Regions from separate parts of the Priestia sp. FSL R5-0597 genome, predicted to be linked through region 2. Evidence: riboswitches for the same ligand, from Rfam matches in the RefSeq annotation. Region 2 holds a riboswitch; each other region holds the start of a gene.

Region 1 (10,570 bases), on a different contig from region 2:
GGCAATGGATCAGCGAGAAGCAAATTTGTTTTTCCATTTAATTAATCATTTGTATGAACGAAGTTCTATCATTCTTACATCCAATAAAAGCCCTGAACAGTGGGGTGAACTAATGGGAGATCAAGGAATTACTACTGCAATTTTAGATCGTTTACTCCATCGTGTAGAAGTCATTCATATGGATGGAGATAGTTATCGAATGAAACATCGAAAAAGTGTATTTTCAGCAGAAGTGTAAAAAGCAAATAAGCAAAAAGTGTAAAATTCGACTTGACGTCTACAAATGGATTATAAAGATTATCCTAACTATATTAAGTATTACATTTCTAGCAAATTCTTACCATATTAATCGATTATCTAAAAATATAAACGGTGAAACAAAAATAAATTTATTTCCTTTACCTTTAAGTATAGAAGCAAAGCAAAACATGATTACACTAATTGCTAAGTCTTATCTTTGTATAGGGATAGGCGCAGTATTTATTACTCTAATCTATTTCTATGCTTCATCCAAAAAAGAAAAAACCAGCTAAATATAGTCTGCTATGTTAATTTTAGATCCTCCCCACACTGCGCGATATATTATGTATATTTGAATATTCATAATATATCGCATAGAAATTTTTATCATAATAAGTTCGTAAAAGTATACTTTTACAGACTATGAGTTCGCATAAAAAAATCATCATTCTCGACGTTCGTTTAAATTTGAAAGCAATTTCCGAACGTTCTTTAAGATACATGTAGTTTTCCGAACGTTTTTTCAGAATAAGAAGTAGAAAACACTTTAATTTTTAATAGTACCAACTACTAAAATTATTGATTCATAAACTGGGTGACCTTTACATTCATTCGTTAGATTGCTTTAGCTATGATAAAGAAAAAAGAAAGCTTAACTCTTAAGAGCCAAGCTTTCTTTTTTCTTATTTTATTAAAACCGACACAGTCTTAATTATTAATAAGATTTAGTCGTGTCTATAGTCGTAAGAACCTTTAATAATATCTATTTTCTTATTATTCATACTTACGATATTTTTATCTCTCCACACTATATGTGCAGACTTTGCTTCATCCCAGTAAATTACTCTTTTCTTTGAATTATTATTATTCTGGACTACGCCTTTTATTGTCCAGTTGGTAGTAGCCCCTCCACTTGACTTATAAGCTTTAACAGTATAATTACCATCTGTTGAAGTTGAACTAGAGACTAGTTCTCCACCTGGCAACCTGTTTAAATCATATTCAAGATAATAATAACCCCAGGCAAACAGGAATACTAATATTGCAATAAATGAAACTATAATTCTTCTGATTATCTTTTTCATAGTTAACCTTATTGTCATAAATCACCTTTATAATAAGCTTTACCTAAACAAATGTTTCTTAAATCACGTGAATTATCTCCATATGAACACTATTTTCCTTTAATATGCTATAACGAAGGCTGCAGCTTTCATCAAGATACATGTTGTTTTTATAAATACTTTCATGGTGAATCCTTTCTATATATACATAATTTAATTTATATGGATATACTACATTAAATAACAAGGCCTGTCTTCCTATTAAAGAGAAAAAATACTATGCTTTTCATTCTACATATGGAAATGAAGAAAAAAAGTAAATTAAGGCCTAAATAAAATGAAAAGGCGGTCCTTTAACTAATTAAGGACAGCCTTTCTACTTTTAAAAAGAGCGTAATAAACGAAGAGTCTTTCATAAAATGGATAAATTATTAATTTTTTCTAAAATTATGTTAAAATGTAAATATATTAACTTTAGAATTGAAGAAATAAGGAAGTGTAAAAATGAAGAAAGAGAAAATTTTTATTGTCGCATCTTTATCGACCATTATATTAGGCGGGGTAGCTTCTCTAGGCTATTCATCACCTAGTTATGCATCACAAGAGCAACAATCAAAATTTAATACGAGTAATGCTAAGTTGTTAAACGTTAACCATTTAAGTTCTAGCAGTAGGAAGGGGAATGAAAACTTAAAACAGTATAGTTCTAAGGAAATTGAATACGCAAGGGTTTGGTTACAACTTGGATCAAATCAACATATAGATGAATTAAATGTTCAACGTATTAAAGCAGGCACACCACTAAATCCAGATGATTACACCAGTGCTAAATATCCAGAAGATGTTATTCAATTAACCGGTTCTCGGTTGGTAGATGGGGTGGTGACTTACAGTGGCAACGGAAATGGAACCATTAATGTATACAATGTTCCTTTACGTTGGGATGGCATTTACCCTGCTGGAGAAAACTTTTATGCAGATATTATTAAAAATAAAAAGCTAGTGTCTGTTAAAATGGGTGATGATAAAAAAATTATAAAGTTAATAAAATTGCTGAATATTTATGATTAAGCTAACAGATTATATATTATGAATTAAATAATATATTAGTAGAAGCTAAAAAAGTATCAAAGGGTCAATCATATCGTGTTTACTCTGGATCTGAAAAATTAGGACAGCCTTTCTCATATAAAGACCATTTATCCTTACAAAATTAACAAAGCCTCCTTACCTACTTCGGTAAGGGGGCTTTGTTAATTTCCGATTGGACAGGCAAGCTTAATGCATTAGCTTAAACTACCCATTTTGAGAACTTCCTAACCTTTACTTCTGCTGACATTTCTTTATTTCTTTTCAATAAAAACTAATGCATTCTTCACATGAGTAAACGTTGTTAAGTCATTAAAAGTAACATACAAATCACCCATTTTCCTAGCTAACAAGGGCGTAATCCCGGTAATCATCACTTCAGTTCCTGTGAGACTAATTAAACGATTTAAGTTATAAATACACGAAACAGTATAGGTATCAATTTCTAGTAATCCAGAAAAATCAACAATAAAGTAGTCATCTTTTGATTCTTCAATATACGTCGGTACTTTTTCCATCAGCATATCATAACGTTGCTCATTTAACACACCTATAATCGGTAAAATTGAAACGCCATCCTTGACCGGAACAATAGGGGTAGACATCTGTGTCATCTGTTCATGATAATCGATAATGAGGTTTCCTTGTTTTACTTTTTCTGTTATATCCTTTTGGACACCTACAAAATATAATTTATCTTCCATCCATAAAGGGTCAATATATAATTCATTCCAAAAAGGACGCCCGTCTTTCGTATAATTTAAAATTTGAACGGTGATAGCTGAACGTGCAGCAATTGCTTGTCTCATTTCTTTAATCGTAGTAGGATTCGTTTGTTTACCTTGTAAAAACCGACAGTTATTTCCTAGAACTTCTTCTCGCTCGTATCCCGTTAAGTCTAAGAATCCCTTATTAGTATAGATAATGGGGTTATCGGGCAAAGATGGATCGGTTATAATCAGACCAGCACGTGTATAATCAAGGGCTTTCTGAATAAATTGTGGTTCATTTATATGATCCCTATATAACACCGACACATTCACTCCTATATTTTCTTTATTTATGATGTAAAGTATAGCAGTAAACAAATAATATACCATTTTAAGTGTACACACACCTAATTTTGGAGCTCCTAGTTTACAGGAAGACATTTGCAAGATAATCGTCACCTATTATGAGGGCGTGTAAAATCTACCTTGTACTACACCCGTTACTCCTACTCCCTTTTTAAGGTTTTTATCTTACAAACAAAAAGTAATGGCCAAATAAAAAAGGAAGAATGAATATGTCATTCCTCCTTTACTAGATGAATCATATAGCTTTAACTTTCAACATGTAAGTATAATTACTCTTTGACCATCTTCACAAGCATATGAGATAGGTTATGTTGCTCCTCATCATTTCCAACTTTCCACAGCTCATGTAGTAAATATTGCTCTTCGTTTTGTGGTTCTTCATGTGTGGCTAAATAATCAGCTATTTTTTTAGCTGCTAGAGCCAGTTGTTCGTCATTCAATCCCAATTTTTCACCTTTTGTTACTTTATCTCCTAAGTATGTTTTAAATTCGTTAAAGCTAGAAAGAATATGGTCTTTCTTTTCTTGACTCATCTCATTTAATTTATTTTCCACTTTATTTTCAACAGTCCCCGTATTGTTATTCATCTTTGTATGCTCCTTCCAATTAAATAATATTGTTCTTATAAGGTAAATCCCCCAATAGCAAGTGTGTAAACATTTAATGCCATTTGAATGTGCTCTAGCAAAATTTATTGCTTTTAATCTCGCGATACTTATTACTCTCGTATGCATTTGCAGTAAAAATAGACTAAATGAAAAGGTGTCCTCATATATTGTGAAAAGACAGGCTATAGAGCTGAGGTGATAAAATGACACTATTAATTATTCATCTGGTGGTATTAGGAATCAGTCTTGCGGCACCTATAGGGCCGATTAAAATTGAGATGATTAAACGAGGGATCGTGGGTGGATTCTGGGCATCCTGGCTTATTGGTTTAGGAGGCGTTACAGGAGATTTACTTTTTCTCGTTGTCATCTATTTAGGTGCTGAGCATTTATTTGAACATCAGTTTATAGTTGTATCTACATATATGTTAGGCGGGTTTTTTCTTATTAAGTTGGGACTAAGTAGTTTATCTAGGAAGACTTCCTTAAAGAAAGATGATATGAAAACAACACTGTCTTCATGGCATCGAACATTTTGTATTGGCTTTTTGATGGCTTTATTAAACCCTTTAAACATTGTATTTTGGTTTGGGGTGTACGGAGCTACCTTGCAAGAACTGACACAGAAAGTGTCCTCTTCTCTTTCTTTTCTCTACAGTTTATTTATTCTAGTAGGGATTATCCTTTGGAATCTAAATGTTGCTTTTACTGTCCACTTTGGCCGCGATCTTCTTACTGATAAATTCTTACGAATTATTTCAGTTGTAGCTGGGCTTGTCTTAATTTTATATGGAGTGCGTTTTATTTTTCACTTCTTTAAACTAATTTTTCATTTTGCCTAATTCAAAGATACTCATCTATATCGTAAAGGAGAAAATTGAGAGGTGACCAAAAACTGTTTATTTTTGCTGTTACATTACTAGTAACACTTGTCCTTCTAACTTTATTATGCGTGTTTATTTCTAAGAAGTTACGAAAGAGACTAACACGTAGAAGTAAGCAATGGTGGCTCATTATACACGTTCTATCTGTAATTATTTATTTTGGCGGCATTTTTGGACAACTCTTAGTAACAAGTTCAATGACTTTCTTTTCTGATCAATCGCAGATATACGTGGGAATACTATTTATTAGTTATTTTGACCATTATCTAACGATACCTGGCGCATTAGCCTCTTTATTCACAGGGATATGGTTAGCTCTGCGTACTCACTGGGGAGGCCTAACAAAATATTATTGGGTTCTGACAAAATGGATAGGTAACATGCTTGCAATTCTCCTGGGGTCATCAATTACGGGTAATGTCGTATATAATTTATTCCCCAAAATTCTTTCTAGTGATTTACATCCTTTCCAAAACCCTCTTTATTTTCAGAGTCGAAGAATGCTATTTTGGGGTATTTCAATAAGCTTTATCCTTCTGGCTTTTTTAGTCATTATTTCTTATATAAAACCTTGGGGCAAGAGAAAGGTTAACTGAGTTTTTTTTAGCGTACATACCTGGGGGTACAAAGTGTACTATAGGAAGAAGAAATCTAGTCATGATATACTATTGGTAATAACCATAAATACGACGGAGGGCATTATGACAAAACGATTAGATTTACGTGTTGACTTTGCATTTAAATCATTATTTGGCACCCATGGAAATGAATCCATTCTAGCTGCCTTTTTAAATGCTGCGCTTCGTTTTCCAGACGAAAAGAAGATTCAAACGGTTCAGCTGTTAGATCCGCATTTTAATAAAGAAAACCAAGAAGATAAACGTTCCATTCTGGACGTACACGCACAATTAGAAGATGGAAGCCGCGTTAATATTGAGATTCAGCTTAATAACAAACATGACATGGAAAAGCGAACCCTCTATTATTGGTCCAAGATGTATAGCAGCCAAATGAAAGAAGGTATGGACTACGGAGAGCTTTGTAAAACCATCACCATCAATATTGTAAATTTCCGTTATTTATCTCATATTAATCATTATCATTCCACCTTCCAGTTATACGAACGTGAACAAAAATTACTCTTAACGGATATGATAGAAATTCATTTTATGGAACTACCTAAGTTATTGATTAAATGGCGTAACAGAGAGGTAGATCCACGAGAAGATCAACTTGTACGATGGTTATTATTGCTTGAAGCATCGGAAGATGAAGAAATCACTCAAGTATTGGAGGAGATTGCAATGCAAGAAGATCACGTGCTAAAAAAAGCGATAGATGAGTGGGAACGCGTAAGCCAAGATCCAGAAGTATTATTAGCTTATGAAGCCCGAAGAAAAGCATTATTAGATGAGAAATCAGCTTTGAAAAGAGCTGAAAGGAAAGGAAAAGAAGAAGCTATAAAGTTAATGGCCATTGGAATGATTCAAGAAGGTATATCGAGTAAAATAATCAGTAAATTGACAGGTCTTTCTGTAGAAGAAATCGAAAATCTTCGTCATCAATAAATAGAAAAAAGAGCCGTACTTAAAAGGTACGGCTCTTTTTTCGAACATGGCAAATATTGATTTTCATGACAAGGAAATGAAACATCTAATACCACTTTTTACAGTGTCATTTGTTTTTAAAAAATAGTATAGGAAGCACGTAAGAAAATAATACATCCATTATTTACTATGTATGTACTTCTTTTAAGATAGGAACTTTAAAAGAAACAAGGAGGTGACACAACATGGCAAACAACAAAAGCAGCAACAACAACGAGTTATTAGTATATGGTGCTGAACAAGCAATCGATCAAATGAAGTATGAAATTGCGAGCGAATTTGGTGTAAACCTTGGTGCTGACACAACTGCACGTGCAAACGGATCAGTAGGTGGCGAAATCACTAAGCGTCTGGTACAAATGGCTGAGCAACAACTTGGCGGCGGACGTTTCTAATAAAACTTTATAATAATGGCTGAAGGAAGAATGAACTTCATTCTTCCTTTTTTCCGTTATAAGATCCGCCTATTTATCGTATTTCAACACATCTAGAATGCTACTTATGTAAAATTAAAAAGCGATTCTCACTTTTTAGTTGGCTCCCCAGACATCTTGAGCAATTTTAATTATGTGACTAATTTTATTCCACTGTTCCTCTTCTGTTAATACATTTCCTTCTTCTGTACTTGCAAAGCCACATTGCGGACTCAATGACAAGTTAGCTAGAGGAACATACTGACTTGCTTCTTGGATTCTTTGCCTAATAACCTCAGTATCTTCTAGTGTAGGAAATTTAGATGTTACTAACCCTAATACAACAGTTTGATTGTTACCTGTAAAGCTTTTTAATGGTTCAAAATCTCCTGAACGGTTGTCATCATATTCAAGAAAAAGCCCATCTACATGTAAGTTAGCAAAGATTGCATCGGATATAGTATCATAGCCACCACTTGTGATATAAGTAGATCTAAAGTTTCCACGGCAAATATGCATAGTAATGAGCATATCTTCAGGCTTTTTAGAAATAGCATCATTTAAACAACTTACTCTAGTATTGATAATGTCTTTTACATCCATACCCAGCTTCTCAACAACCGCATTGATGCGTTCTTCAGAAACAAAATCAATCCACGAAGTATCGTCTAATTGTAGATAACGGCAGCCTGCGTCGTAAAAGACTTGAATCGCTTTCTGATAAGCAGCCACAGTATCATGATAAAATTGATCTCTGTTTCCATTGTAATATGTATCTTCTTGAATTCGAGTAAATAACATGTTTGGGCTTGGAAGTGAGAATTTAGCGACTTGGCTTCCATCACCATGGCGTTCGACAGCTTCTTTTAAAAACGTGAAATGTTCTACCATATAATGATGATTGAAGTCTACTTTACCTACTACCTTAATCGCGTTATTTTTGGTTTTTGCACCCTTGAATTGGCTGATATATTCTGTCTCAAACTGCTCTACACCTTCTAAGCCTGATAAGAAGTCCAAATGCCACCAAGAACGTCTAAATTCACCGTCCGTGATAGATTTAAGACCTACTTCAATTTGCTTCTGGACAAGCTTTTCAATTTCTTTATCCTCTACAGATTTTAGATCGGCTTTATTAATTGTACCATTTGCATACGCTTTTCTTGCTTCTTTAAGGGGAGTTGTGCGTAAAAAGCTGCCTACGTGATCAGCTTTAAATGGAGCCTTCACTAGTGTCTTTGTCATGAGTTTGTCTCCTTCTTTCTTTTTAAAATAAAAAACCTCTTCTTAAAAATAAGAAGAGGTTAATAATCATTATGGGTTCTCTTCTTATCTTCAAGCAAATTGCTACTGGAATTGGCACAGTACTTTAACAGTCTGTTGCCGAGGCTTCCTAGGGCCAGTCCCTCCACCTCTCGAGATAAGAATATTCAATTTATTTAACTAGAAGAAATATTACACTTGTTTTCTTAGCTTGTCAACAAAAAATTGGAAAATCAGAAATAGTACATCTCTTATCTCATTACCCACTACAGTAAGGGTTCTTCTTTGTTTTTGGTTTGGACAGGAAAGCTTATCGCAATAGCTACATAGTATTTAAAGAATTTTGGCTCCATTACCTAATTGTTATTTATCTTCACTAATTGTACTAAAAAAATACCTGACTCCATTATACCTAGCCTCTTCATTGCACTTTGCAAGGAGCGCTATTCCTCACTTCTAATTTCTCTCTTTGATTCATTTCTTAGAGCGAATACGCTAAACCAATCTTTCATATAGTCACATCTTCTTGCAAATACGAAAAGAGCAACCATCATATACTGGCTGCTCTCTCCTAGCAAAAATGCACTCACATCAATGTGAATGTGAACGTATTCATATTACAGCACTTCATTGATAAAAAAAGAAATAATTTCTATTTGCCTTTATACATAGTTAATCGTTCTTTTGCTAAATTAATTAATTCCTTTAACTCTTCAACAGATTGCTTGTTATTACAATCGTTTAATAAATCTATTGTATCTTGCAAAAATTGCTCTCTTCTTTTTACCCTTTTATATTCAGCCCTATATTCTTCTGCCATCCTTGCTGTTCGAGTAGACCCCTGACGAGGAGTGGGAACTTTTTCAAAATCTGAGGTGCGAGATTTTTTATCTTTTTCATCAAGCATAGCGTTTTCTAGATTCCTATTCCTCAATCCTGATTGACCCAAAATACTCCTTGCAGCTCGTTCTCTTCCAATGGCCATTATCATTTCCCCTCTCTGGGATTGAGATTTGAGATAAACCATCTTGTACAGATTCAATAACAATAAAATAAACCCTTCTTTTGATAAGTTAAATTACTAATTTCAATTGATGCTTAGTTACTAGCTATTCCGTCTTTATTTCTATCCAATAATAAGAAGACTACCTTCCATTGGTAGTCTTCCTGCTGCTATAATTCTTTTACCTTATATGCAAAAGGTCACTTACTGCGTCCTTTAGTTTTCCATAGGTTCTTATTTTACTGAAGTCTATACCCAATTGAACAGCTGTTAAAGCGATTTCTGGACGGATACCTGTAATCGTTGTATCGATTCCTAGCAATTCTAACATGTTTACGACTTGAAACAATTCATTGGTCATCATTGTATCAATGGAAGGTACACCTGATAAATCAATGATTAGGCAAGACAATTCAAGGTCTTTTGCCTGCATCATAATTTTTCCCGCAAAGTCATTGCTCTTATAGTCATCGATCTGACCAATTATAGGAAGAACACCAACTGTATCTGAAATACTAATGACTGGTGTACTAAGTTCTGAAATTAGCTTTTTTTGAGCATATACTTGCGCCTCTGCTACTTGTCCATAATACATGGTAAAGAGTCCAATCATCCGATCAAAGGCTTCGTTTAAGGTTCTGTTCCATAGAATAATATCTTGTTGTGCAATACTAGACTGATGGAGGCTTATAAATGCTTCAACCTTGTTAAGAAAAATAGCACGAAACTTTTTGAAATGACGGATACTCAGGTAAAGAGGATTCCCTAAACGAGCTTGTTTGGTTGCAATCTCTTGGGCCCAACCACTAAGATTTTTAAAAGATCCATCCTTTAGGACCTTCACTATTGTACGGGTAAAATAGTGATTTTGTTCTCGAAGGTATTCAGTTACCTTTGGAGAAGCATCAACTGTATAAACAGAATTCTCTTCTATCTCTCGAGAATCTAACCACTCTTGAGCCATTTCATTCACATGTTGTAATAAAAAATCATGTAATTCTTGAGTCATTTTATCCATAACGTTTTCCCCTTTTATTGATCACAGAAAACATAACTACTATTCAACGTACGGATACTTATTTTAAGATATGGTACATTCATGAGAGGTAGCGTTTCTGGGGTACCTCTTTAGTTTTATAGACGAATTGCTTAAGTTAAAAAATAAAATGAGGTTAGTTTATTCTCAACTGAAATCCATTAATCCTGCTGTTTGTTAGGTGCCTTTTTATATGAATGATAAAATATAAAAAAAGTAAGTAAAATTTATAATTTATAATTGTTTCTATATAAAACATTTCACCTTAATTATTGTTAAAGGCTAGT
Region 2 (10,570 bases):
AGGCATTCTGATACAGCAGCGCTATTTTTCATTGATGAATTTAAAAGCACTTCTTATACGTCTATTATCACCGGTATTGAACATAATCTTCCCAATCTAAAACATCTTATAAACTTAAGTGAATCAAGCGAACATACTTCTTGGAACGAGTTCTTAATGAGTAGCTCAATGGTATCGGATGAGGTGCTCGATAAGTATGAGCAATCCCTACATATCCATGAAGTTATCAATATGCAATATACTTCCGGAACAACGGGTTTTCCAAAAGGAGTTATGCTAAGTCACCATAATATAGTAAATAACGGCTTTTTAGTTGCTCAGTCTATGAAACTGACTAACGAAGACCGCTTATGCATCCCAGTTCCTTTCTTTCATTGTTTTGGATGTGTACTGGGCGTTCTAGCATGCGTATCCGTAGGTGCTACTATGCTACCGATTATTGAATTTCAGCCTTCCTCTGTTTTACGCACCGTAGAGAAAGAAAAATGTACAGCGCTTCACGGTGTACCAACTATGTTTATTGCGGAATTAAATGCACTTGAGTTTAATCAATATGACTTATCTACTCTTCGCACAGGAATCATGGCTGGTTCTAATTGTCCAGCAGAAGTAATGAAACGAGTCATAAATGACATGGGTATCAGCGAAATTACCATCGCCTATGGTCAAACCGAAACATCTCCTGTAATCACCCAAACAACCCCAACTGATTCTATCGAGCGGCGAGTACAAACGGTTGGCAAAGTACATGATCATGTACAGATTCAAATTATTAATCCAATTACAGGTAAACAAGCTTCTTTTGGAGAACAAGGAGAACTTTGTGCAAAAGGATATTTAACAATGAAAGGATATTACAAAATGCCGGAAGAAACAGAAAAAACAATTGTAGAGGGCTGGCTACATACAGGAGATTTAGCTACCATCGATAAAGATGGCTATGTAAAAATTACAGGACGTCTAAAAGATATGATTATTAGAGGTGGAGAAAACATTTACCCAAGAGAAATTGAAGAGTTTTTATATAGATTACCCGAGGTAGAAGATGTGCAAATTGTCGGTATTCCTGATCCAAAGTATGGAGAACGAGTTGCTGCATGCATTAAACTCAAGCAAGATTCTTTTCTTACCGCTCAAGAAATCAAAGACTTTTGCAAAGGTAAGCTTGCTCATTTCAAAATTCCCGAACATATTTATTTTATAGACGACTTTCCCATGACGGCATCCGGCAAGATTCAAAAATATAAATTAAAAGAAACGATCGTAGCGCTTTATAAATAATCAGATTTTTTCGAATTTCACCTGTCATTATGAAGAAAAGTTTACTATACTGATACATATCTGTTTTTCTTCTTTCATACAGATATAAACAACAATGTCTATTGAAATAGGTGAAAATAATGGAAAATGAAATGTTGCTCAAATTAGGTATTTCTGCTGTACTTGGTCTTATTATTGGAATTGAAAGGGAACTAAAACGAAAGCCTGTTGGTTTAAAAACATCTCTCGTAATTTCCATTATTAGCTGTTTACTCACGATTGTTTCGATTGAGTCTTCTCAAATTTTTAATAAAGGTGATCATATCACAATGGACCCGCTTCGTCTGGCTGCTCAAATTGTTTCTGGAATTGGTTTTTTAGGAGCGGGTGTTATTTTACGAAAAGAAAATGACAGCATCTCTGGGCTTACAACAGCCGCTATTATCTGGGGGGCAGCAGGTATAGGTATTGCTGTAGGTGCAGGGTTTTATCCCGAAGCTATTACCGGAGTTGTACTGCTCATCATCAGCGTTGAACTTCTCCCTTTCCTTATTACTATTCTAGGGCCTAGGCAACTGCGCGAGAAAGAGCTTATTCTTCAACTTAAGCTGGCTGATAAGCACAATATTTTTGATACAACTAACAGCATTAGAGAAAAGAATATTACAATAAAAAATATTCGAATCAAAGATTTAGACACCAATGAATTATATATACGTATGAAAGTGTCAGTTAATAATCAGCGTCCTACTACAGAAGTGTATTACGAGATTCAAAAAATCAGCGGTATTCGTAGCATTGAAGTTGAAAATGTATAAATGAAAAACGGCCAATTGGCCGTTTTTTTATTTATATTTTTCAATCTGTTGTAAAAATTCCCTCTGTTTTACTAGAGACAGCCGGTATTGATCATCGATAATTTCTGTTAACAACTCATGTTTACGGCTCTTTGACACATTCAATCTGTGGATAAGAACTCTGCATTCGTACAAAAACTGTGTATACTGTGTGTAACTCTCATCATAATTCGAAGATAATTCTTCTTTTATTCGTTTTGTCAACAAAGGACTAGCGCCATCTGTGGATATTGCTAGCGATAATCTCCCTCTAGAAAACTGTGCAGGAATTTGAATATTTCCATCGGAAAAACTGCTGGCCATATTAACCAACTGATCATTTTTAATATGCTGCTTAACGAACTTATTCACAGCTTTATCATTTGTAGCTACAACAATAAAAAAAACATTAAGTAAGTCTTCTTCTCCTACTTTTTTTCTTTTTACACACAGCTGATTCTTAGCTTCCCACTCATTTATTTCAGCTGAAACAGTTGGAGCAACCACTGTAAGGGCTGCTCCTTCTTGTAAAAAACCTTTAATTCTACGAGTTGCGATTGTTCCGCCTCCAACTACTAAGACCGAACGATCCTTTAAATCAAGCATAACGGTATACATCGTATTGATTTCCTCTACTCGATAATAACGTTTTTACTTGATGACTTAAAATGTGTGCAAGTCCATCATGATAACCTAGGTAGTTTGCTAAGATAAACTGCTGGTCATCTGTTGATAACTGCTCCAACTCTTCCTTAATTTCGTTCATTAAAATACCGGTAAACAAAAGGTACGGGAGAACGAATACTTGCTTATACGAAGTTTGTTTAGCAAGGTGCAGGCCTTCTTTTAAATTAGGGGCAGCGGCAGCTAAATAGCATGTGCTCACTTCTTTAAAAGCTCCTTTACCTTTTAGCAGTTGAGCTATTTCGTTAAAATCTTTTTTTACAGCAGGATCACTGCTTCCTCTGCCGACCAGCAATACCATCGAATCTTCATGCTTATCCACATTGGTTTCATTGATTCTCTCTACTAAGATATCAACAATTCGTTCGTCTACGCCGAACGGTTCTCCGTACAGTACTTCTACTTGTGGATAGCGTTCATATACTTTGTGTATTTCTTCAGGTATATCATGTTTTGCATGGGCAGCTGTTAATAACAGCAGCGGCACAATGGCAATACGAGTAGCACCTTGTTCAATACACGCTTCAAATCCTTGTTCAATAGTAGGGTAAGCTAGCTCTAGGAAACAAACTTCTTGAATCGGTACATCTAGATTTTTTTTACATCTTTCAATAAAAGCAACTGCCTGATCAGCGCCTTCTTTTACGCGGCTGCCATGGCAAACATATAAAACTGCATCCATATAATCAACCTCTTTAGTAAGCTTCTTGTGCATACGAATAGTAATGCTGTCCAGTCTTCTCAAACCAATTCAATCGGTCATGAAAATTTACAACTTCACCAACGATAATCATACTGGGATTTTCAATTTGTTCTTCTTTAACAATATCAACAATTGTACCAAGAGTTCCAGTTACAGTGCGCTGGTCCGCACATGTGCCCCAGTGAATCAATGCAATTGGCGTAGCTGAGGTTTTTCCATGTTCCATTAACTGTTGGCAAATGTACGGTAAGTTCCTCACTCCCATATAAATGGCAAGAGTATCTACACCTTTGGCTAGGCTATCCCATTTGATTGCATCATGCTCGCTGTCTTTACGGTGTCCTGCTACAAAAGCAAAGCTTGCGCTGTATTCCCGGTGAGTGACAGGGATTCCTGCATAAGCAGCAGCTGCGATACCTGATGTAATTCCTGGAACAATTTCAAATGAAATGCCCTGTTGCACGAGAGCTTCTGCTTCTTCCCCTCCGCGTCCGAAAACAAATGGATCTCCGCCTTTTAAGCGCGTTACAATTTTCCCCTTTTTAGCGAATTTCACTAAAAAGTTATTGATTGTTTCTTGCTTGAGGGTATGGTAGTTTGGAAGCTTTCCGCAGTAAATAATATCAGCATTACTTTTAGCATACTCCAGCAGATCCTTATTCACTAAACGATCATATAAGATAACATCTGCTTGCTGAATTGCTTTCAACCCTTTTAATGTAATTAAATCTGGATCTCCTGGTCCTGCACCGACTAGATATACTTTCCCCATGAATGCCTTTCACCCTTCCATCATTTCCACGTCTCCGCAGCGCTCCCAAATTTTAATTTGAATTAGAACAGCGGACAAAGTCCGCTGTCATTTAGATGAATTTTCGGTTAGATAAATATTCAATAACAGTTTGTACACATTCTTCTACAGACTGTGTGCTTGTATTAATTGTTACTTCAGGATTAGCAGGTGACTCATAGGGAGAATCAATTCCTGTAAAATCACGGATTTCTCCGCTTCTTGCTTTTTTGTAAAGGCCTTTTGGATCTCTTTTTTCACATTCTTCTAACGGACACTCTACGTATACTTCCAAAAATTCATTCCCCTCTAAGATCTCACGCACTTGAGCGCGATCTTCTTGGAATGGAGAGATAAATGCTGTTAGTACCACTTGACCGCTGTCTACGAACAGCTTAGAAACCTCACCGATACGGCGAATATTTTCTGTACGATCTTCAGCAGAAAACCCTAAATTCTTGTTTAAGCCAAAACGAACATTGTCACCATCTAATACATAATTGCGAATATTTTTATCAAAAAGCGCTTTTGCCACTGCGTTTGCTACGGTAGATTTACCTGAACCCGAAAGGCCCGTAAACCATAATACAAAACTGTGATGATTATTTTGCTCGCGTCTTTCCTGTTTTGTAATTCCAGCATCATGCCACGTAATGTTTGTTGATTTACTCACTTCAACCGCTCCTTATTTTGAAGATACTTTTTGTTTTGCTAATCCCTTAATTAACACTTCAATTACTTCTTTACGGCTGAATGTGCTTGGTGGCACTTCTCCGTTACGAAGCATTTCACGTACCTTGGTACCAGATAGAATCATATGATCTTCCTTGCTGTGAGGGCATGTTTTCGTTGATGCCATCGCTTCACACTTCTTGCAGTAGAAGCTGTGTTCAAAAAATAAAGGTGTAATTCCTAATTCATCTGCCGTAAAGTTACTGAAGATTTTTTGTGCATCATATGTTCCGTAGTAGTCACCAACACCAGCGTGGTCACGGCCTACAATGAAATGCGTGCATCCAAAGTTTTTTCGAACCATTGCATGGAAAATAGCTTCTCTAGGTCCAGCATAGCGCATTGCAGCAGGGAAAACTGCCAAAGCTACACGATCGCTAGGATAATAGTTCTCTAAAAGTACTTCATAACTTTCCATACGGATATCTGCTGGGATATCATCTGACTTTGTTTCTCCTACAAGTGGATTTAAAAACAGGCCGTCTACAATTTCTAATGCTGTTTTTTGAATATACTCATGCGCACGGTGAACAGGGTTACGAGTTTGGAATCCAACAACCGTTTTCCAACCGCGCTCTTCAAATGCTGCTCTTGTTTCAGTTGGATCTAGGTAATACTTTTCAAAACGCGTTTTAGGTGTACGTTCTACAAGTACGATTGGACCTGCTACATATACATTTGGGCGTTCCATCATTTTCTTCACACCAGGGTGGGCAAGTTCTGCTGTGCGGTACACATTTTCCGCTTCTTTTTCTTTATTTGGCGTATATACTTCAGAAACTTCTAAAACACCATATGTCACACCGCTTTGAACTAGTTTTACTTTGTCGCCAATGTTTAATTCTTTAGCCTGCTCTTCTGTTACGGGAAGAGTAATAGGAATACTCCATACAGTTCCATCTGCTAGACGCATATTTTCAACAACTGATTGATAATCTTTTTCTCCTAAAAACCCCGTAATTGGGCTGTAAGCACCAATCCCAATTAGTTCTAAATCACTTAGAGCCATGTTGTCTACTTCAATTTCTTTTGTTAGTGAAGTGTAGTCATATGTTGGTTGATATAAATTAATTAATTCTCCACCGTGTGCTTGAATTGTTGTCATTTTGTAAAATCCTCCTTAAGTAATTAACACAATATAATAAAAAGCAATTGAATCACGCAGTCATTTTTTCTTTTTCCGACTGCAAGCTTGCTCTTTTTCTTCTAGTCGTTCTAGCTAAGCTTAGAACACCTGCTGTGGCAATGCAGCCACTAGCTAGCACCACAAATGAATATAAGTCGCTTTCAAGTACTAATTTCACAAGAACATATGAGATTACGAGTGAAAATACAGGGGATACCACCCAAACCTTTAACATTTGAATGACCACTTCGCGCTGTTCTTTCGTAAATCCCGTTTTCGCTGCGCCTATCCCAATAATAGAAGACGTAGTGACCTGTGTAAGCGGTACTGGCAAACCAAACAGTGAAGCTGCTGTAACAAGAGAAGCACCAGTACCTGAAATAATGCAGCCTTCCCCTACAGAATAGCGAGTAATTTTTTTTCCGTTTGTTTCAATAACTCGGCCTCCTAGTAAAAGAGCTCCGAGTGCCACCGCCAATCCTCCTGCTATGACACCCGTTGTAGCATCCATTAACCCAGCTCCTACTAGAGGACCGACAGCATTTGCCACATTATTCATTCCAGCTGAGAAGGCTTCAAAGAATCCCGTCGCTATAACTAAAATCGTTAAAACTCTTTTCCACTTTCCCTCTGCTTCTTTTTTATGCGCTCTGCGTTTTATCACTTTCCCAATCAAAAAAGCAATGACAAATGAAACTAGCGGAACAATAATCCAAAAAGACATGACAATTAAAAGTTTTTCTACATACAGAGATTGATAAGCTACTCCTACTCCAACAACTGAGCCAACTGTTACTTCACTTGTTGATAGAGGGATACCAATCAAATTCGCGAAAAAGAGTGACAGCGTTGCAGCAGCCAGAATGATAATAACTAATTCTACTGACAGCAGTTTTTCAGGTATGATACCTGAACTGATGGTTTTTACCACCTCACCGCCTCCGGTAACAGCTCCGAGCACAATTCCTACAGCACAGATGAACAGGGCCACTCTTCGCTTTTTAATTGCACCGGAGCCGTATGAAACGCCCATAGCAGCTGCTGCACCGCTTGCCCCAATATTCATTGCAAAAAAAAGCGCAATGATAAAGGCAACATATAAAAGCATCATTTATTCAGCTCTTTCGTATTTAAGATTCGTGTAATCCGCACTCAACTTTTTGTGTACCTGCCCATCTTCCTGAACGTAAATCGTCTACATTATAGGCAGGTGCGGTACAGGGCTCACAGCCGATACTTGGGTAGCCTTGATCATGAAGTTTGTTGTACGGCAAATCATGCTTATACACATAGCGCCAAATTTCTTTCCATGACCAATGAATTAACGGACAAACTTTCACCTTCTTGAATTTCTCATCTTTATTAAAATAATTCGTGTTGGCACGAGACTCAGACTGCTCGCGTCTCAAACCAGAAATCCACGCATCATAAGGAGCAAGGGATTCTCTTAGCGGAATGATTTTTCGAATTTGACAGCATAAGTTAGGCTGACTCTTCCAAAGCTCATCTCCATGTTTTTCAGCTTGTTCTGCAAGAGTTAAATCCGGCTTTTTCATATGAATACGTAAATCAGGGAAGCGTTCTTTAATTGCATCAATCACTTCATATGTTTCTTTAAAATGAACGCCTGTATCTAAAAAGACAATTTCAGCGTCTTTTTTCACTTTTGAAATTAAATCAATTAACACGATTCCTTCGATCCCAAAGCTTGACGCATAAATAATTGAATCTCCGTAGGTATCATACGCCCACTGCAATGCTGAAAGGGCTCCTTTTGTTTCATCTTTACTGTCGAACTCTGGAAATGTATCGCTCCAGTTTTCGTACGTATATAAGTCTGCCATTTTCTCCACTCCAATTCTTAGTTATCCGCGTTATCCAATAAAAAAAGACGGTTTTACCCACTAGAATTGGATAAAACCGCCTCTAGTGTGTCTAGTCAGCGAAACTATTTAATTCTTACTTTACTTCGGCGTGTTCAAAAATTTGTTTTAAGTCGGGGTTTACAGTCATTGGTTTCCCTTCTCAAATTATCGCTTGCGCTATATCAAAATAAAAAGTCTTCCGTATTGAAAGACTGGGTAGGCAATAAATTTTCACCTTATCTTTCAAAATGATACACACTTTGCTGGAATTAGCACCTTGCTAAGCAGGTTGCCGGGGTTCAGCGGGCCAGATCCCTCCACCACTCTTGATAAGCATTTTTTAAAAATTTTAGCATATTTAGAATATTTGTCAACATTAAAAATCATATATCCGATAAGAAAACTATACTTTAAATTCACAGAAATATCTATACTTTTATTTAAAACAACATATGTAAATTTAACCCAAATGTGAACATATCAGTTTATAAAACGCTTTCTTTTTTCTCCAACTTTTGATGTTCTCTTGCTAAATAAAACGCAAAATCTCTCTATAAAATTAATAGCGGATTTATAAGCTTTACGGATAATTCACCCACATTAGCACACATTACAGATAACACTGACTGACAGATAGGAGCTATATAAGATGGAGAGACAACCCTTTCAATTAGACGATACAATTAAAAATAATGTACGAACATATTTACAGCAGATTTCAACTGAAGCCTCTAATTTAATTAAACATTTAGACACGAGTGATCATTGTATCCTATGTGATTTTGAGGAGATGAGAAGGTTATTTCAAGATGTTCAAGCTACGGCCGCCTCTTATTACTTGCGTCATTACTTATCGCCTTATACATTTGAATACGCTGCTCTGTCCCTAGCTATTCATAACCTCTCTGAGAAACGTCACGGCGCTTTAATTGTCATTGAACGGGAACAAAATGTTGATCCTCTTATTCAAAAAGGAATGCCTATTCAAGCTCCTGTCAGCGCTACGCTAGTTGAGACACTGTTCTATCCAGGGACACCCTTACATGACGGAGCTGTCCTAATTAGAAATAATCAGCTTATTTCGGCTGCTAATGTTTTACCTCTCTCGTCTATTATTTCAACGAACAAAAAATTGGGAACACGTCACCGTGCAGCCATTGGAATGTCAGAAAAATCGGATGCATTAATTTTAGTTGTATCTGAAGAAACAGGCAAAATTTCGTTTGCGCTTGATGGAAGCCTCTACCCTATTCACTCCAGCAAAAATATGATTTAAGAGCCCTTTCCTAATAAGCAGCCCTATCTTGACTTCTATATCCTTTCTCTTTAATATATTTCATAGTTTTTACATACTATAGATACGGGTGATGCATATGGCAATTTTAAAATTTGAACATGTAGGCGTTCAAGTAAAGGATATAGAAAAATCTATTGAGTTCTATACACAAAAGGTGGGATTAGAGCTCATCGAAACACTACCACATACCGATCCGTCTTTGAAGCTAGCTTTTCTAGGTTTAGAAGGCAATGTAATCGTAGAGTTAATTCAAGGGTATAACTCAAGCTTACCTAATGAAGGTAAAGTTCATCATTTTGCGCTGGCAGTAGATGGAATTGAAGAGGAGTTTGAGCGTTTAAAATCAGCAGGCGTTTCATTTGTGGAAGAAAACATTGTAACTTTGCCAAATGGAGCAAGATACTTATTTTTCTATGGTCCAGACAAAGAATGGATTGAATATTACGAAGTAAAAAGATAAAGATATCTTATACCTTCAGTGAAAAATGGTCATACTGTGGCTATGACTAATCACTGGAGGTATTTTTATGATGGAATGGCTATTATTTCGACTTTTTCGTCGTTCTATTTTAGTGCGGCTTCTTTTTATTATCGGCTGCCTTGTTTTACTTTTCGGCATGCTTATACATTTCCTAGAGCCGCAAACGTTTGGGAATGTGTTTGAAGGAATTTGGTGGGTTATTATTACAATCTCTACTATAGGGTACGGTGATTTTGCTCCCACCACTACGATTGGAAGGTTAGCTGCAATTATTTTAGTCCTCATTGGAACGGGATTTATTACTACTTATTTTGTCACGCTTTCTAAAATTGCTGTTTCCGCTGAGAGCGCTTATCTGGAAGGAAATTTAAAGTTTTATGGAAAAGATCACTTCATCGTTGTGGGGTGGAATGAGCGCGCCAAACTCGTGTTAGAGTCTTATCGCGACGCATTTCATAAAGAAGACATTGTTCTTATCGACGACTCTTTGACTAAAAACCCCATGATCTGTGATCGCGTTCATTTTATTAAAGGAAGTCCCTCTCACTATGAGGTATTAGAACTTGCTAATGCTCGGTACGCAAAAAAAGTGCTGATTACTGCGGATCAGCATAAGACAGAAGAATATGCAGACATGAATACTATTGTTACGCTAGTCGCTCTGCAAGGACTGAACCCTTCTATTTACAGCATCGTTGAACTGTTAACAAAAAAGCATATTCAAAATGCGCAAAATTTGGGGGTAAATGAAATGATTAAAACAAACGAGTTGATTAGTCAGGTCATGTACGAACAT
Region 3 (10,570 bases), 3.5 Mb from region 2:
TAAGATGATTAAAATAAGAGGCCATTTTTGTGAACCAAATACATAGTTAAATTGTACAGGATCGTTGTTAATTACAGCTAAAACAGCAATGATAAGAGCAAATATAAGTCCTAAAATAAAAAAGCTCTGTCCTTTCATAAGCTGCACTTCCTTTCTTTACATGGTCATTACAACTTTTATAGCGTAACCACTCATCTTAAGTGTTTGCTATCTTGCTTATAGGTATACGTATCCACATTTAAACAAAATCAAACATTTTCTTGATTATATATATCTTTCTTTTAAAACACAATATATCAATTGGTGTAGAAAGTTTGACATGTCCAAAGACCTGATAGAGGGGGATTTTTGAGGGAAGGGAGTAGGTATAAGGCTTCATTGTCATAAAAAAAGCACGCGTTCGCCGCGTGCTTTTTTTATGTATAAACTTAAAATGCGTTTAGGGTGTTATCGCTTAACCACTGTTTGCGTTCAGCTGCATCTTCGAATAACTCATCTGCATTTGTAAATTGAGAAGCAATGACATATTCAATTGTTGCAAGAGGAGCTGTTAGCAAACGCCAGTTTAATACGATTGTATTATCTTGAGTCGTAGCGTATTCTTCACCTAACTCGTCCCACTTAACAGATTCAGGAGCATTGTCAGCTGCTTTTTTAACAGATTTCAAAGCTTCTTGGAATTTTTCACCTGCGCGGCCTTGGTACCATTCTGTTAATAGTTGTCCAATACCTTCATTTGTTTGCTGCTCGTTCCAGCTTTCAGGTACTGTAGCAATGAATTTTGCACGGAATGTCATTTCAGCTTTTGCTACATCTCCACGAACGATGTTTAAGCGGTATTGACGCCCTAGGTAAGGGAATTTGTCTCCTTCTTCAAAAGAACCAGTTTTAGCTGCAGAAGCTGCTGCTTTAGGAGCCTCTTTTTTAGCTGTTTCTTTTTTTACTGCTTCTTTCTTTGGAGCAGCTGGCTTTTCCTCAGCTGGTTGTGAACCGTTTAGTTGTTTTAAAATCCATGTTGCTTTGCGTGCGATGATTGAACGCACATTGTTTTCATTAAGACCTCTTGGGATAATAACTTTTACCCCTTCTTTGTCACAAATTTGCACCGTGATATCGGTTCTATTTGGAACGACTTCAATTTTGTAGTCAATTGTTTGATTGCCTGTTTGATACGTATACATAAAATTTTTCGTACTCCTTTCTACAAATCTTCATTTTATAAGCAAAGGTAGAGTTTGGTCAAATGAAAGAATAATCAGACAGTTATCAACTGCTGTTGCAGCGCCTTGCAGGAAGATATGTATTCCAATATTTAGTGGAAAAGCGCCAATAATAATTGTTTCAATTCTTCTTTAGTTTTTACAAAAAAATATAAAAATATGCCGATACTACTAATATAGATTAGACATTCTATGTCTTTAGATTGTATAGGGGATGAAAAAATGAAAAAAGCTTTTCAAAGTTTACGCATGAAAATGCTATGTATGATTGCAGCCATGATGGCCATAACATCTACTGTAATTGAAGTAACCAATTATTATCTTATTGTGAAACAAGAGCAAGCAGCTTCGATTACGCTAGTGATTACATTTCTGTTTGTTTCTTTTACAACTACCGTGTTCTATTTTATCATACGTCGCTACATAATTGCGGTTGAAAATTTGTCAAAAACAATGAAAGGGATTTCAAACGGCGATTTATCTGTAGATGTTGTTCCTTTGAAAGGGAAAAATGAGATTAGTACACTCATATCTTCATTTAATGAAATGATGACTCACATGAGAATACTGCGTCAGAAAATAAGTAAAACAAAGAGCACGGTCAGTCATTCCTCAGAGCAATTGCTTGTAAGCATGGAGGAAACAAAAACAGCTGTGACAGAAGTTACGATGTCTATTCAAGAAATTGCTGCGGGTTCTGATAAGCAGTTGCTAAGTGTGGTTGAAACCGAGCAGGCTATGGTGGATATGGCTAAGCTGCTTCAGAAAATGACTGATCATTCTTCAAAGGTACAACAATCGATGAACAGAGCCTCTGAACATGCTTCTACCGGAAATGTTGCGGTGAAAGATGTGACGAATCAAATGAATAAAATCTATGAAACCGTTAAGATATCGACCAGTGAAGTAAAGGGACTCGAAGATCGTTCCGCAGAGATTGGCCGCATTATTAATACGATTACAAGAATTGCTGAACAAACAAATCTTCTTGCACTTAATGCTGCTATTGAAGCTGCAAGGGCCGGAGAACATGGAAAAGGTTTTGCTGTAGTGGCAGGGGAAGTACGTAAGCTAGCGGAAGAATCTAAAACGTCCGCTATACAAATCAGTCATTTGTTAAAAGAAATTGAAATACAGGCAAAGCGGGCTTATCAAAACATGGAAGTGAATACGGAAGAAGTCACGCTTGGTATTGCCACTGTCGAAGATGTAACTGAACAGTTTTCCACAATTATGGAAGATGTCTTTGCCGCTCAAGAACAAATGAACAAAATGACAAAAGCAACAGGAGAGATTGATGGGTATTCGTTTAAGGTAATGGAGTCTGTCATGGCCCTTTCGGAGGTTGCTAAACAAGCAGCTGCTTACGCTGAAGAAGTAGCTGCGGCTTCACAAGAGGAGTTAGCATCTATAGAAGAACTTGTGATGTTGGCAGCTAATTTAAAAGCTACGGTAAGTGAGTCCTGAAGTCTATCTTGATATGTACGTAATACGCGCAGTTTTCTGCGTGTATTTGTTTTATTTATATCTTTTATAGAAAACGATAAATAGAATTGACACGTTATCAAAGCAGTTGTATAGTGAGTACGCAAGGCGGCAGTCTGCCTTTTTTAATTCTTAGTAAACTTATAAGTTAAATAAAATATTTAAGTACTATCTAAGGAGACAAAGAGATGAAAAATGAATTCCGTTTGGCAACAAATGACGACGCGGATAACTTATTGAACTTAACTCTACAAGCATATAAGCCTATTCGAGAGCTAGGCATTCCTTTCTTAGCAGCTACTGCTGATCTTGCCCTCGTTAAGAAAAATATTTCTCAAAACCTTTGCTATGTATATGAAGAAGATAAAAGAATCGCTGCCACTGTATCTATACGAATGCCTTGGGGAGAACATCCAGGTCCGTTTGCTGTTCCGCACTTTTGGTGGTTTGCAGTGGACCCGTCGTTTGCCAGGAAAGGCGTTGGATCTAAGCTGCTTCATCTAGTAGAGGAAGAGGTAATAAAGAATACGTTTAAATCGCCAGGTGTGTCTTTAGGAACAGCAAAAGAACATCCTTGGTTAGTTGAGATGTATGAACGAAAAGGATATGTTCAAGCTAAAGAAAAGCACCTTGCACAAGGCTATACGACCGTATTTCTTTATAAAAAATTCAATGAGGTACACTCTTTGTCGTAAAAGATAGAGAAGTGGTCTAAATTAAGAAATGTGAAAGAGTGATAAATATGACAGATCAATTACTACTAAATACACTAATAGACATACGCCGTGAGCTGCACCGGTTTCCAGAGCTTTCAATGAAAGAATATGAAACAACTAAACGTATTAAAAAGTGGTTAAAGCACTACGATATTTCTATAGCGGATGCATTCCATTTAGACGTGGGAGCAGTAGCGGAAATTGTGGGAGGGAAGCCGGGACCTACTATCGCTATTCGAGCTGATATTGATGCGCTGCCAATTGAAGAAAAAACCAATCTGCCATTTGCTTCTGAAGTGAACGGTGTTATGCACGCATGCGGACATGATTTTCATACGGCTTCTATAATCGGAGCAGCCATTCTTCTCAAAGAGCGTCAGCAGGAGCTTTGCGGTACGGTTCGATTTATCTTTCAACCGGCCGAAGAAACGGCTTCTGGGGCAAAAATGCTCGTTGAAAAAGGTGTGCTCGAAGGAGTAGAAGCGATATTTGGAATGCATAACAAACCGAATCTTCCTGTAGGAACCATTGGTGTCAAATCGGGACCTTTAATGGCAAGCGTTGATCGTTTTGAAATTGACGTCAAAGGAGTAGGCGGTCACGCAGGTATTCCAGAAAAAACAGTAGATCCGATTGCTGCTGCTGGTCAAATTGTTACTAGTTTACAAACCATTGTCAGCCGTAATCTCAGCCCATTTCAAAATGTTGTTGTCAGCATAACTCAAATCCACGGAGGGAGCTCGTGGAACGTCATTCCTGACAAAGTAACGCTTGAAGGAACGGTGCGTACCTTTCAAGAAGAAGCGAGAGAAAAAATACCGGCTCTTATGAAACGAACTGCTGAAGGGATTGGAGCAGCTTTCGGCGCTTCAGTAGACGTTAAATGGTATCCGTATCTTCCTGTAGTAAACAATGATGATACGCTGGAAAAATTGGTTATTAACGCTGCAGAGAATCTTAGTTATCAAGTCGTAGAAGCTGAACAATCGCCTGGAGGAGAAGATTTTGCCGTATATCAGCAGCGTGTACCAGGATTTTTTGTATGGATGGGTACGGCTGGAGAATATGAATGGCACCATCCTTCTTTTTCATTAAATGAAGAGGCATTACTTGTAGCAGCTTCTTATTTTGCTAATCTAAGCTTTGACTTTTTGAATTCATTCCATTACCACAAAAATTAAAATATTTTTATTTTTCTATTTACGCGGATGGAATTGTTTGATAAAATAAATTTTAAATTAAAAAAGTTATCACGAGTGGACGAGAGATCTGGCTCTTTGACTCCACAGCAACCTACGAATGTAAGGTGCTCCTACCAGCAAAGCATGTGCTTTGGGTGATAAAACGGGTGAAAAACTCATTTTGCATCAAAGCAAAATGAGTTTTTTTTATTTTTCTAAAAGGAGAGGGTTTTATGAGTCATACAGCAGTTGCAGCACATACAGGAGAGAAAGCATTAAAGGAAGCCGTAAAATTATTAGGAAAGCATTATCAAGTAGCTTATCGTGAATTAGAAACATTTTATGAAATTGTGGTCGAAAACCATGTTCGTACATATGCTGTAGGCATAGATATTAAAGATGTACAAAAAGCAAATGAACTAGAAATTTATTCATCATGCTGTTCCAAGCTTGAGCGAGTAGGCTGTCTTTTATAGAAGTCTGCTCGCGCCTCTATTTTTAAAGTGTTTTTAAATAGAAAGCATGTTTTTTGACAATTGAAGAATCTGGTGGGTATAATCATTACTCACTAGGTTTCAAAATTAATCATAAATTGTCGAAATTTTTACACAAATTAAAGGTTACATTCGAAATGAATTGTGGTATGTTATAAAACAAGAATATTTTATGAAAGGAGCATTGAAATGGAAATGTCTCTTGAACATGGAAACGATGCAGGAAGCGAACAGCTTATTGATCGTATCCTAGACTTTTTAGAAGATGACGAAAAGTAAAAAAAAGAGTGTGCGGTGCTAGCCCTAGCCGCGCACTCTTTTTTTATCATGTGCGTCAAGGAAGCGCATACTATGATACATAGGGATAGAATGAAAGGGTCTCTGTCAAAGGGATTGACGAATCGTTTTGTTTGATGGAAAATTTAGAAAAAGGAAAGAGATGAAGGGTATGTCGAACAAAACATCTTTGTATCAAACAAAAGAACAGTTAAAGAAGCTTGTAAGCGAATTGGTTTCTATACCTAGCGTGACAGGAACGATGGCAGAAGTGGAAATGGCTGAATCGATAGCGTCGTATTTATTGAAGCTGCCTTACTTTCAAAAAAACGAGCAAGTTGAGCTTCATTCAACAGGAGACGGGCGATCGATTGTCACAGCTTTTGTTGAAGGGAAAAATACGAATAAAACAGTTGTATTAGTCAGTCATTACGACGTAGTGGATGTACAAGATTATGGACAGTGGAAAAAGGATGCTTTTCACGCTGATACGTTAACGATTACTTTTTATAATGATATGGAACAAGTTCCGGCGCACGTACAAAAAGATATGATAAAAGGAGACTGGCTTTTTGGCCGAGGAACGATGGACATGAAAGCAGGTATTGCTCTGCATATCAGTATGATTGAACGAGCATGCAACGGAGAGTTTGACGGAAACATCCTGCTTCTGTCGGTACCGGATGAAGAAGTAAATTCGCTCGGAATGAGAAAAGCAGTGCCTGTTCTTTTAGAACTTGCGTGCAAACATCAGCTGGATTTTTCTCTCATGCTAAATGCAGAACCAGTGTTCAGCCGCTATCCTGGTGATCAAACGAACTATGTGTACTCAGGATCGATTGGCAAGATCATGCCAAGCTTTTTGTGTTATGGAAAAGAAACTCATGTAGGGGAACCGCTAGCTGGTTTGAATGCTAATTTACTAGCTTCTTATTTAACAACAGAAATAGAACTAAACGTTGATTTTTGCGAAAAAGTAAGAGATGAAACGAGTCCACCTCCTACTGTGCTGATACAAAAAGATTTAAAAGAAGAGTATTCCGTTCAAGTTCCGCACTCTGCCGTTGTATTATTTAATTTATTTATGTTAAACCGCTCTCTTAAAGAAGTAACAGATCTGCTGTTGAAATCGGCTGACAAAGCGGCTTTGAATGTAAAAAAACATTATAATAAAGCTGCTTGGCAGTACGCTGTGGGAATGGAGGGTTCATCCCTTGACGTGAACGTATGGACGTATGAAGAACTTTATACTCATGCAGTCAAACAGCACGGTGAAAAATATGTGCAAGAAATGGAAGCGGCACTTTTGGCACAAGAAGATGATGACAGAAATAAAACCATTAAATTAGTAAACTCTTTAGCTGGTTTATGTAAAGAAGCAGCTCCGATGATAGTCTTATTTTTTACGCCGCCTTTTTACCCGGCCGTTTGTTCACATGATGATCTCTTTGTACAAAAGATTTTGTCAAACGTACAGGCAACTGCCAAAGAGCAATTCCAAGTGGAGCTAGTTGAACAAAGTTATTTTGGTGGAATTTCGGATTTAAGCTATGCCAGCCTGCAGCATCCGCTTCATACATTTAACACGTTAGTAGCCAATATGCCTCTATGGAATAAAGGATATCATATCCCGCTAGAAGAGCTAGAGGAGCTGAAGATGCCGGTGCTGAACATTGGACCGCTGGGAAGAGATGCGCATCAATGGACCGAAAGATTAGACGTTCAGTATTCCTTTGAAATTTTGCCTCACTTCATTTATCAAGCTATAAAAGAAGCACAGAAATAAACATCCGCCCGCGGATGTTTATTTGTTGAATTTAAAAGAAGCTCCTTGTACGGTAATTTGTTGCGGTGTTAGAGCGTGATCCAATTCAACCAAAAATGGACGCTCTCCAACTTTTTTTAATGTATCATGGACAACACCTTGTGTTCCGCTGCAAAAAATAAGGTTTCCTTCATTGACATATAGTTTTTGACAACGTGCATCAAGTAAAGAGTCTTTGTAGCTTTCGCCAGCCTGAACGTCCAGCAGTTTTGTCCATTTGCTGATGGATTCTTCAAGGTTATGTACAGCACAGTAAATGTTTTTTAGCTGCAGCTGACCGGCTTGATGGGAAGAAAGAGCAGCTAGCTTTGGCTTGCGTTTTTCTTCTGGTTCACCCCACTCAATAAAGAAAGGAAAAGGAAGGGCATCATGGTCATCTTCAATAAAACACATTTGCCATTGAAGTCTTTCTCCATCATTAGTTTGACGAGACCCCGCTACAGGGCCTTTTACAGTGTAGCCCTTGTCTTTCAGCTCGGTTATGAGCAAATCCATATCATCTGTACGAAGGGCGAATCGCCCAAAATGACCAAACGGCGTATGTTCGTTAACAAGCTGCTGAATAAGATCATTATCTGTAACTGTTTGAGCTAATGCGATATCTGTAAGCCCAAGCCACTCAATATAGCTCAGGTGAAAATAAGCCAACGTGTTAAAAGTGCCCCATTTTTCATGGGTACCGCCTTTAATAACATTGATTCCGTATTCGTTTAGTTCTTTCTGAGCTTTAATAGGATCAGGTGAAAAATGAACAAGATGATCAAAAGATAAGTGCATGGGTAGGCCTCCTTTTAAGAGAGATTCTTTCCCACTATTATACTTTGTTTTCTTTTTTAAGAAGAGTAAAACGAATGATTATGTAAAATAAAAATCTTTAAAAAAGCAAGCCGCGTATGTTTTAGACTCGGCTTGCTTTAGAGTTAGTTAGCGACGGCAGCCATGACCTTTAAAGCAGCAGCCAAATGATTTATTAAACCATGGATATGAGCAGCAAGGTGAACCGCAGCGACAGCGGCGACGGCTAGAACGGCGAGTAGTGCAGCGAGTAGAACGGCGAGTAGTGCGACGAGTAGAACGGCGAGTAGTGCGACGAGTAGTGCGGCGAGTAGTGCGGCGAGTAGTGCGACGAGTAGTGCGACGAGTAGTGCGGCGAGTAGAACGGCGAGTAGAACGACGAGTAGAACGACGAGTAGAACGACGACGAGAACGTCTGTGAAGAGCAGTTGGCTCTTGGTACATAAATGTTTCAAGCTCAGTAGAAGCAAGTGCTTCTGTTGCTTCTCTAATTCTTTCAGCAGTGATATGCATATAAACACCTCCTGGCTAATTCGGTACATAATACAATATGTACAAGGAAGGTGTTTGGATATAGTGAAAACATGGAATTTGTCTAAATTTGTGAAAGAAATGGAGTGGTTTTCATGCTTCAAATCCTCGAACATCAAAGAGTGGATATCGCTCTTCAAATAGTAGCTGTGCAAGTAGAAGCTTATCAAGAAGAAGCAAGGCTCATTAGCTTTTCAGATATTCCTCAGCTTACAGAAAGCAAAGAAGATGTTATGAAAAGCAAGGAAGTGTTTATCGGAGAAATAATTGAAGGTAAGCTAGCAGGCGTGCTGTCGTTTGAAAAAGAAAATGAGCGATTAACGATTTGCCGCCTTGTTGTGCGTCCTCGTTACTTTCGAAAAGGAATCGGAAGCCGTCTTTTAACATATGTACTTCAAAGATATTCAGAATGTGAGTGTATGGTTTCCACAGCCGAAAAAAATACACCTGCGATTAAGCTATACGAAGCTCATCGGTTTTCAATTATAAAACACACTGCAGCTGCGGATAATCTTGTGTTAGTAACGATGAAAAGAGATTGAGACATAGCTAGATTAATCCAAAGACTAACAAATTGGCTACATGAGCTAGTAGGAATCGGCTGTTGATTTCCCTACAAGGCTTCGCTTTCCGCAGGAGTCTTCGCCTTGCCCTCCAATCACCAGCTAGAAGTACCTACATACATGAAACTTACGTTTACCATAGCAATAAAAAAATCCGAACGCGTTGGATTCTCCATCAAGAATCTCGATTCATCGTTCGGATCTTCCTTCAGCTAAAATACTTTTGTTTCAGCCTCTATGATGATAGTGTTTGCTCAGAATAATCTAGAGCTGTATGACGCTGAATCAGCAGTAAAGCAGCTAAAGTGACAACTGCTCCGATAATAAAAGGCAGCGTCATATTGAGTTTAAAGGCAAATGCACCAAGCAGAGGGCCAAAAATACGCCCTAAGCTATCCATTGAGGCAGTTAACCCTGAAGCAGAGCCATATCCTACTTTGGTTCTCATCGTAATTAATGAGAGGACACAAGGACGAATAAGGGCATTTCCTGCTGTAAATATGCACAGAAATAAGGTAGCATTAACGGCACTAGAAGATAACAAAATAGACGTAAATCCTATTGCTGAAACCAATAAGCCAATAGCCATCAGTTTTTTTTCATTTCCTTTTTTAAATCGCTGCAGTACACCGCCTTGAATCAGGGCTTGAGTTAAACCGCTCGCCATAAACATCCATCCGATTGTCGTGGGAGTAGCATTGATTTTCGCTATTTGAAAAAATTGAAAAGTAGCTTCTAAACCAGCGAGCGTAAAAGTAGCTAAAAATGAAAGAACATATAAATACTTCATAGCTCCTTGAAAATCTGACGTGAAGTCATGCCATCTGGATGTCTGTATTTTGGCAGCAGGTTCTTTTCGTAACGATTCTTTTAACGTAAAGAATGAGAACGCTGTCATAATCAGTGACAAGATACCAGAGATAACGAAGGGAACAAACAAGCCGAAAGACGAAAGGACACCGCCTAATGCCGGTCCAAAAATAAAGCCTAAGCCAATTGACATCCCTAACAGTCCCATTGCTTTCGTGCGGTTTTCTTCATCTGTACTATCAGAAGCGTATGCAAAAGCACAAGGAATAACAGCTCCTGCAAACAAACCTCCGATGATGCGTGACGTATACATCAGAGTCAAAGAGTTTTCTGCCACCGAAAAAAGAAAAAAGCTTGCGCTAAAGCCAAGTAAGCCCCAAAGTAAGATGGGACGGCGGCCTTTTATATCGGAAAGCTTCCCCCAAAAAGGTGCGGTAATAAAAGATGCGATCGAATAGCTAGCCATTAGTATCCCTAAATTGACCGTGCTTGCACCCGTGGCACGAATAACTTCAGGTACGATGGGGATGATCACGCCAAAGCCGACAAATACCATAAAAATAACAAACATTAACGTTCCAAGCTGTTTGTTCATATGCAATTAAGCCCCTTTCTCTGTAGAACATGCCGTGAGTTTAGTATACCAAATACAAAGACGTTTTTTACGTATATTT

What was found. A riboswitch is a leader RNA that binds a small molecule or an ion and turns the genes downstream of it on or off. The one in region 2 is predicted to bind S-adenosylmethionine.
Region 1: it holds a riboswitch for S-adenosylmethionine, as region 2 does, so the genes downstream of both, MKX72_RS27095 (5-methyltetrahydropteroyltriglutamate--homocysteine S-methyltransferase) here and MKX72_RS24880 (phosphoadenylyl-sulfate reductase) in region 2, are expected to answer to the same signal.
Region 3: it holds a riboswitch for S-adenosylmethionine, as region 2 does, so the genes downstream of both, MKX72_RS06110 (hypothetical protein) here and MKX72_RS24880 (phosphoadenylyl-sulfate reductase) in region 2, are expected to answer to the same signal.

The regions. Positions count from the first base shown of each region.
Region 1 is NZ_JBBOUZ010000002.1:69,362-79,931, forward strand. It holds gene istB (IS21-like element helper ATPase IstB) at 1-238, shown strand, start outside; gene MKX72_RS27060 (DUF5412 family protein) at 966-1,343, opposite strand; gene MKX72_RS27065 (hypothetical protein) at 1,809-2,375, shown strand; gene MKX72_RS27070 (PAS domain-containing protein) at 2,648-3,424, opposite strand; gene MKX72_RS27075 (DUF3243 domain-containing protein) at 3,739-4,056, opposite strand; gene MKX72_RS27080 (LysE family transporter) at 4,281-4,919, shown strand; gene MKX72_RS27085 (Rpn family recombination-promoting nuclease/putative transposase) at 5,663-6,529, shown strand; gene MKX72_RS27090 (alpha/beta-type small acid-soluble spore protein) at 6,754-6,963, shown strand; gene MKX72_RS27095 (5-methyltetrahydropteroyltriglutamate--homocysteine S-methyltransferase) at 7,099-8,226, opposite strand; SAM riboswitch class I at 8,308-8,408, opposite strand; gene MKX72_RS27100 (hypothetical protein) at 8,897-9,229, opposite strand; gene MKX72_RS27105 (STAS domain-containing protein) at 9,429-10,265, opposite strand.
Region 2 is NZ_JBBOUZ010000001.1:4,704,159-4,714,728, forward strand. It holds gene MKX72_RS24840 (AMP-binding protein) at 1-1,281, shown strand, start outside; gene MKX72_RS24845 (MgtC/SapB family protein) at 1,401-2,078, shown strand; gene MKX72_RS24850 (NAD(P)-binding protein) at 2,106-2,714, opposite strand; gene MKX72_RS24855 (sirohydrochlorin chelatase) at 2,695-3,462, opposite strand; gene cobA (uroporphyrinogen-III C-methyltransferase) at 3,476-4,255, opposite strand; gene cysC (adenylyl-sulfate kinase) at 4,347-4,946, opposite strand; gene sat (sulfate adenylyltransferase) at 4,959-6,110, opposite strand; gene MKX72_RS24875 (inorganic phosphate transporter) at 6,163-7,242, opposite strand; gene MKX72_RS24880 (phosphoadenylyl-sulfate reductase) at 7,262-7,975, opposite strand; SAM riboswitch class I at 8,230-8,332, opposite strand; gene cdaS (sporulation-specific diadenylate cyclase CdaS) at 8,646-9,272, shown strand; gene MKX72_RS24890 (VOC family protein) at 9,370-9,753, shown strand; gene MKX72_RS24895 (potassium channel family protein) at 9,821-10,570, shown strand, end outside.
Region 3 is NZ_JBBOUZ010000001.1:1,198,066-1,208,635, forward strand. It holds gene MKX72_RS06085 (LapA family protein) at 1-138, opposite strand, end outside; gene MKX72_RS06090 (M48 family metallopeptidase) at 429-1,181, opposite strand; gene MKX72_RS06095 (methyl-accepting chemotaxis protein) at 1,443-2,687, shown strand; gene MKX72_RS06100 (GNAT family N-acetyltransferase) at 2,894-3,400, shown strand; gene MKX72_RS06105 (amidohydrolase) at 3,448-4,602, shown strand; SAM riboswitch class I at 4,666-4,767, shown strand; gene MKX72_RS06110 (hypothetical protein) at 4,836-5,078, shown strand; gene MKX72_RS06115 (M20/M25/M40 family metallo-hydrolase) at 5,545-7,158, shown strand; gene MKX72_RS06120 (VOC family protein) at 7,177-7,974, opposite strand; gene MKX72_RS06125 (CotG/ExsB N-terminal domain-containing protein) at 8,122-8,505, opposite strand; gene MKX72_RS06130 (GNAT family N-acetyltransferase) at 8,619-9,065, shown strand; gene MKX72_RS06135 (MFS transporter) at 9,322-10,491, opposite strand.